One region of the Mesorhizobium sp. M0207 genome, then DNA from elsewhere that is predicted to be linked to it. Evidence: predicted binding sites of a transcription regulator. Region 1 holds the regulator's gene; the other holds the start of a gene.
What was found. The regulator PhoB, encoded in region 1, activates phosphate uptake and scavenging genes when phosphate is short. The targets are predictions, from matches to a motif close to TGTCATNNANCTGTCAT.
Positions count from the first base shown of each region.

Region 2: a site for PhoB is predicted at 1,447-1,463, ahead of ppk2 (polyphosphate kinase 2). Genes of this name have one in related genera too.

Region 1 is NZ_JAMYSQ010000004.1:283,353-286,769, forward strand. Features, by position in the region: gene pstB (phosphate ABC transporter ATP-binding protein PstB) at 1-600, shown strand, start outside; gene phoU (phosphate signaling complex protein PhoU) at 633-1,340, shown strand; gene phoB (phosphate regulon transcriptional regulator PhoB) at 1,357-2,046, shown strand; gene NKJ15_RS09555 (ROK family protein) at 2,056-3,300, opposite strand.
Region 2 is NZ_JAMYSQ010000018.1:92,698-96,114, reverse strand. Features, by position in the region: gene NKJ15_RS22630 (hypothetical protein) at 1-132, opposite strand, end outside; gene NKJ15_RS22625 (aldo/keto reductase) at 246-1,289, opposite strand; gene ppk2 (polyphosphate kinase 2) at 1,570-2,490, shown strand; gene NKJ15_RS22615 (dihydrofolate reductase family protein) at 2,539-3,186, opposite strand.

The sequences.
Region 1 (3,417 bases):
ATCTATGAGCTCTACCCAAAACAGACGGCCGAGGGCCAGGTGCTGCTCGACGGCAAGAACATTCTCGACCGGTCGCAGGATCTCAACCTCCTCAGGACCAAGATCGGCATGGTGTTCCAGAAGCCGACGCCGTTCCCGATGTCGATCTACGAGAACATCGCCTTCGGCGTCAGGCTCTACGAGAACCTCGGCAAGTCCGAGATGGACGGCCGCGTCGAACAGGCGTTGAAGCGCGCCGCGCTGTGGAGCGAGGTCAAGGACAAGCTCAACGCCAGTGGCTTGAGCCTGTCCGGCGGCCAGCAGCAGCGGCTCTGTATCGCCCGCACCGTGGCGGTGAAGCCGGAAGTCATTCTGCTCGACGAACCGGCTTCGGCGCTCGACCCGCTGTCGACTGCCAAGATCGAGGAACTGATCGACGAATTGCAAGCCGACTACACGATCGTCATCGTCACCCACAACATGCAGCAGGCGGCGCGCGTGTCGCGCCAGACGGCGTTCATGTATCTGGGTGAACTGGTCGAGTTCGACCGGACCGAGAAGATATTCACGTCGCCCCGCGAGAAGCGCACGCAGGACTACATCACTGGCCGCTTCGGCTGAGCCGTTCCGATCATGCATATGAGGACAGGACCATGGGCGAACACACAGTCGCTTCTTTCGACGAGGATCTCGAGCAGATCAGCAAGCTGATCCGCGACATGGCCGACCTCGCCGGTTCGATGGTCGGCGGGGCGACCAAGGCGCTGTTGAATTCCGACAACGTGCTGGCGCAACGCGTCGTTTCCGACGACGCCATCATGGATGCGCGTCAACGCGAACTGGACGACCGCGCCATCACCCTGATCGCCAAACGCCAGCCGATGGCCCACGATCTTCGCCATGTGGTCGGAGCGATCCGCATGGCGGGCGACCTCGAACGCATCGGCGACCTTGCCAAGAATATCGCCAAGCGCGTGAGTGCGGTCGGCCTCAGCGCCACGCCGCGGGACCTGTCGCATTCCATCGACGCGATGGCGCAGCTGGTTCTCATCCAGGTGCAGGGTGTCATCGAGGAATATGCTGCAGGCGATGCGGCCGCGTTGGCCAAGCTTCGTGCCGCCGACGAGCGCATCGACGTTAAATACACGTCCGTGTTCCGCGAGCTGTTGACCTACATGATGGAAGATCCGCGCAACATCACCGCTTGCACGCACCTGCTGTTCTGCGCCAAGAATCTGGAGCGGATCGGCGACCATGTCACCAACATCGCCGAAAATGCGTATTATGTGCTGACCGGCGAGCAATTGCCGGTCAATCGTCCGAAGCAGGACGAAACGACAATGTCCGCACCGGTGACATGATGGGGGTGCCCAGCCGATGATCGCACCACGCATAATGGTGGTGGAGGACGAGGAGCCGTTGGGTGTGCTGCTCCGCTACAATCTCGAATCCGAAGGCTACCAGGTCGAGGTGGTGACACGCGGCGACGAAGCCGAGATCCGTTTGCAGGAGAATGTGCCCGACCTTTTGGTGCTCGACTGGATGATACCAGCGGTTTCCGGCATCGAGCTCTGTCGTCGGTTGCGGGTGCGCCCCGAAACCGAGCGGCTGCCGATCATCATGCTGACCGCGCGCGGCGAGGAGAGCGACCGGGTGCGCGGTCTTTCGACCGGCGCCGACGACTATCTGGTCAAGCCGTTTTCGACACCGGAATTCATGGCCAGGGTCAAGGCGCTGCTGCGGCGCGCCAAGCCGGAAGTGCTGTCCAGCGTGCTGAAGGTCGGCGACATCGTGCTCGATCGCGAATCGCACAGGGTCTATCGCAAGAAGAGCGAAATCAGGCTCGGGCCGACCGAATTCCGGCTGCTCGAGTTCATGATGCGGCATCCGGGCCGTGTCTTCTCGCGCAGCCAGTTACTCGATAATGTCTGGGGGGAGACAATCTACATCGACGAACGCACCGTCGACGTGCATGTCGGGCGGCTGCGCAAAGCCGTCAACAACGGCCGGATGCCGGATGTCATCCGCACCATCCGCGGCGCCGGCTATGCGATCAGGGAAGATTGACCCGCCTGGTCAGGCTACGTTCTTTCTGACGCTGGGCCTCATTTGCGCGCCCGGCGCGAAAATCTCCTGGTCGACGAAGCTTAACGCCCGCATCGCGCAGCCTTCGCGGATCAGAGGCAATTCGTTCGGCTCTGTATCGAAGGAGATCGAGCCTGAATGCTGGCCGCCGGCGGTCTGGGCGATTGCCTTCCGCAAGGCCGGCTCGATCAGATCGAAGGCGGCGGCACTGGCGCCGACCATCGCGACCGGTGCCGGATCGATCAGCGCGAACAGCGAGCCGAGACCGAAACCCAGCGCTTCGCCGGCCTTGCGGTAGGCCTCGCGTTCCGGCCCATCTTTCTCGCGCGCCCGGGCCGCCAGTGCGCGCATGTCGGCGTCGCTGACGTCGGCGACCGGTTCGCTGTCTTCGCTCATCTGCCTGGCGTTGCGCCAGATGGCGTAGTTGCCGGCATACGCCTCGATGCAGCCGCGCCGCCCGCAACGGCAGAGCGCGCCGCCCGGACGATGGATCATGTGGCCAAATTCGCCGCCCGAGGAATGCGTCCCGGTGAACAGTTCGCCCTTCAGCACCAGCCCCATGCCGATGCCATGCGAAAGCAGGATGGCGATGAAGTCATCGCGATAGCGATCCGGATTGCGCCAGCGCAAAGCCACCGCCATCATGTTGCAGTCGTTCTCCACCGTTGCCGGGATGCCGAATTCGTCCTCCAGCATGTCGGCAAAGGCGATGTCGGTCTGCGGTGTGATCGGCGACCACAGCATGGCGCGTGCAGGGGAGTCGGTAATGCCCTGAATCGCCAGGGCGATGCGGGCGACACTGCGGACGTCAAGATCTGGATCCTGCAGCCGGCGCCGGACGATGGCCATGCATTCACGGATCAGCTCGTCGCGCGGCATAGTCAGCGTGTCCAGCCGGCGCTGTTCCTCGGCGACCACCTGTCCCGTATAGTCGATAATGGCGGCCGAAAGGAAATTCAGCGACAACACCACGGTCAGCACCGCCGCCGCTTCCGGGTTGAGGGCGAGGCCGACTTGCGGACGACCGCGTTTCAACGAAACGGGCTCACTTGGCTTGCTCTCGGCGAGGATGCCTTCCCGTATCAGGTCGGAAGAAATCGCCGATATGGTCGAATGACTGAGGCCGGTGGTAGCTGCGATCTCAGTACGCGATGGCTGGCCGGCCCGGCGCACCGCCGAGATCACCATCGCCCGGTTGCGCCGGCGCAAATCGTCATGGCGGATTCCGACCGACATTGTTTTGCTTTCCTCCCGGTTGCCGCGGCCGCTCATGAACCGGAAGCCGTCGGTAATGTCCGACAAATAGTGTCGGATGAGGCAAATAGTGTCAGATGCAGGTGGCGCTGTCATCGT
Region 2 (3,417 bases), on a different contig from region 1:
GGACTCGCTCTCGCCCTCGGGCTTCGATCGCTCCTTGGCTGCGACCTTGGCAGCCTGCTTTTCCGCCTTCTTGGCAGCCTTCTGCCGGTCGCGTTCCTTGCGTTCCTGACCGTAGTTCGGTGCTCGTGCCATATCGTTTCCTTTCGTTGTGCTTGGCCTTTGCCTAGGAGCATTGGACCGCAAACACAACACCGCAAGGCACGATCGGGCTCCATATCTCGGCGCAGTCCGGAGAGCCCGGCTTTTCAGGCGCCGTCGCGGTCGAGAACGAGATCGGCCGGCCCGAACCGGTCCTTTGCCGTGAATTGCTGGTGCCAGTAGGGATAGAGCACGGGCGGCCTGCTGACCACATCGAGCCGTGTGCGCTCCTCATCGGCAAGCACAAGGCTTGCAGCGGCGATATTGTCTTTGAAATGGGCTTCGGTTCGTCCGCCGATCACCAGCGAACTGACAGCGGGCCGGCCGAGCAGCCAGGCGAGCGCCACCTGCGCCGCCGACACGCCGTGATTATTGCCGATATCGATCAGCGTGTCGACGATCCGCCACAGCCGGTCCTCGTCGCGGATCGGCGGTTCCGACCAGCCGCTGAGCTGGCGGGCGGTCGGCTGGTCACGGTGGTATTTGCCGGACAGCAACCCGCCGGCAAGCGGGCTCCAGACCAGCACGCCGAGCCCCTGGTCGACCGAGATCGGTAACAATTCATACTCGGCCTCGCGCGCTTCCAACGTGTAATGGATCTGCTGGGTGACGAAGCGTGGCTGGTGATGACGGTCGCTGATCCCCAGCCCCTTCATCACTTGCCAGCCGGAATAATTGGAGCAGCCGACATAACGGACCTTGCCCTGCGCGACCAGCGTGTCGAGCGCGGCGATGGTTTCCTCAAGCGGTGTCAGGCCATCCCACTCGTGCAGGAAATAGATGTCGATGACATCCGTCCTGAGCCGCTTCAGGCTCCTCTCGCATTCGCGGATCAGATGGTAGCGCGACAGGCCTTCATCATTGGGGCCTTTGCCGATCCGCATGCGCGCCTTGGAGGCGATCAGCACGTCGCCCTTGCGCTTGCCGCCAAGCGCCTCGCCGATGATCTCTTCCGACACGCCGTTCGAATAGACATTGGCGGTGTCGATGACATTGACGCCGGCATCGATGCAAAGGTCGATCATCCGGCGCGCCTCGTCGAGGTCGGTCTTGCCGACCGCCGAAAACGCGCCGCCGCCGCCGAACGTCATGGTGCCCATGGTCAGCGTCGAAACCTTCAGCCCGGAACGGCCGAGAGTGCGGTATTCCATGTCGTGTCCTCACAATTTATCGGGAAAGGGCGTTGCAGACGACAGCCCTCAATGAACCGGCTATTTGTAGGATAATTCGTTCCGCTTGTCGCCCGTTCCGCAGGGCAAGCTCGATCACATCTTGCGGATTGAAACGCACAGCCAGCGCAGTAGTGGCTGCAATAAAACCGTCATTGCCGGCCTATACTAACATCGGTCCAGCGCTTCGATTTCCGGCCGCCGGGCCGGGCGGCAGAGCGCCTGACAGCGGCCGGCAAGGCCTGTAAGCGGAGCAGCGTAAATGACCGAGATAAAACAGAATTCCCCGGCCAGGGACTGGCTGGAAGCGGAACTCGCCGACACGCTGGATGAAGACTATGAGCTGGAAATCTCGGAGCCGGCGCTGTCGATGGAGATCGCCAAGATCTACAAGAATGCACATCCGCCATCGATCGACCGCCTGCAGTATTTTCGCGATCTCATCACGCTGCAATCCGAGTTGATCAAGCTGCAGTCCTGGGTCGCCTATCACAAGAAGAAGCTCGTCGTGGTTTTCGAGGGCCGCGACTCGGCGGGCAAGGGTGGTGTTATCAAGCGCATCACCCAGAGGCTTAATCCGCGCATCTGCCGCGTCGCAGCACTTCCGGCGCCGACCGAGCGCGAGAAGTCGCAATGGTATTTCCAGCGCTACGTTCCGCATCTGCCGGCCGGCGGCGAGATCGTGCTGTTCGACCGCTCCTGGTACAACCGCTCCGGCGTCGAGCGGGTAATGGGCTTTGCCCAGCCGGATCAGGTCGAGGAGTTCTTCCGCGACGTTCCGGATTTCGAACGCATGCTGGTCCGCTCAGGCATTACGCTTGTCAAATACTGGTTTTCGATCACCGACGAGGAGCAGCAGATGCGCTTTTTGATGCGCATCCATGACCCGATGAAGCAATGGAGACTGTCGCCGATGGACCTCCAGTCGCGCGTGCGCTGGGAGCAGTACACCAAGGCCAAGGAAGAAACGTTCGCCCGCACTAATATCCCGGAAGCCCCGTGGTTCATCGTCGAGGGCAACGACAAGAAACGGGCACGGCTGAACTGCATCGACCATCTCCTCAAGCAGATGCCCTATGAGGAGGTGCCGCACGAGGAGATCACACTGCCGGAGCGCGTCTTCAATCCCGAATACGAGCGCCAGGTACTGCCGCGCGAACTGTATGTGCCGGAGAAGTACTGACTAAAGCGGCGAGGAGGGCGCCGCTCCATGGCGGCACCCTGCAACAAGCTAGGTGCGCTCGATGATGACATGCGTGGCCTTCGGCGTCGCGACCTGCTCGCTGCAGCGATAGCCGAGCTTGGGCATGTCGATGCCGGCAAAAAGGCTCTCGCCGGCGCCTAGCAGGACCGGTGAGATCGCCAGATGCATTTCGTCGATGAGCTTTTCCTTGAGATATTGCCGGATCGTAGAAACGCCGCCGCCCAGCCGTACATCCTTACCGTCAGCCACTGCCTTCGCCTTCTCCAGCGCTGAGTGGATGCCGTCGGTCACGAAATAGAAGGTCGTGCCGCCCTCCATGACAATAGGATCACGCGCATGGTGCGTGAGCACGAAGACCGGCACGTGGTAGGGTGGGTTGTCACCCCACCAGCCTTTCCAGCTGTCATCCGGCCATTCGCCGCGGATCGGCCCAAACATGTTGCGGCCGAGGATCCATGCGCCGACATTTTCGAAGCTGCGTGCCGCGAACGCCTCGTCGGTGTCCGTGGTCCCGCCATCCTTGCCGAGGACCATCTTGCGGAAGGTGCGGGTGCCGAACATCCATTCGTGCAGGGCTTCTCCGCCAACACCCAGCGGGTTCTTCAGGTCTTGGTCGGGACCGGCGCCGAAGCCGTCGATCGACAGGGTGAAAGCGCTGACGCGAAGCTTGGACATGGGAGCCTCCTCGATAACCAATTGTGACATGCAAGCAGTTATCGGGCTAGCTTAACTGATTGCATTTTGCAAGCGGTATTTTTGCTGGCGGGGCAATCGCTTCCAAATCATGTTGGAATAACCAATCTCAATGTCGGCGCCGCCCGTCATCCGCCTGCCGGCAGCTTCTCCCTGTATAGTGACGGGGAGAAGGGGCCGGCCGCAACGTCGATGTTTTTGCAACGCTGGAGA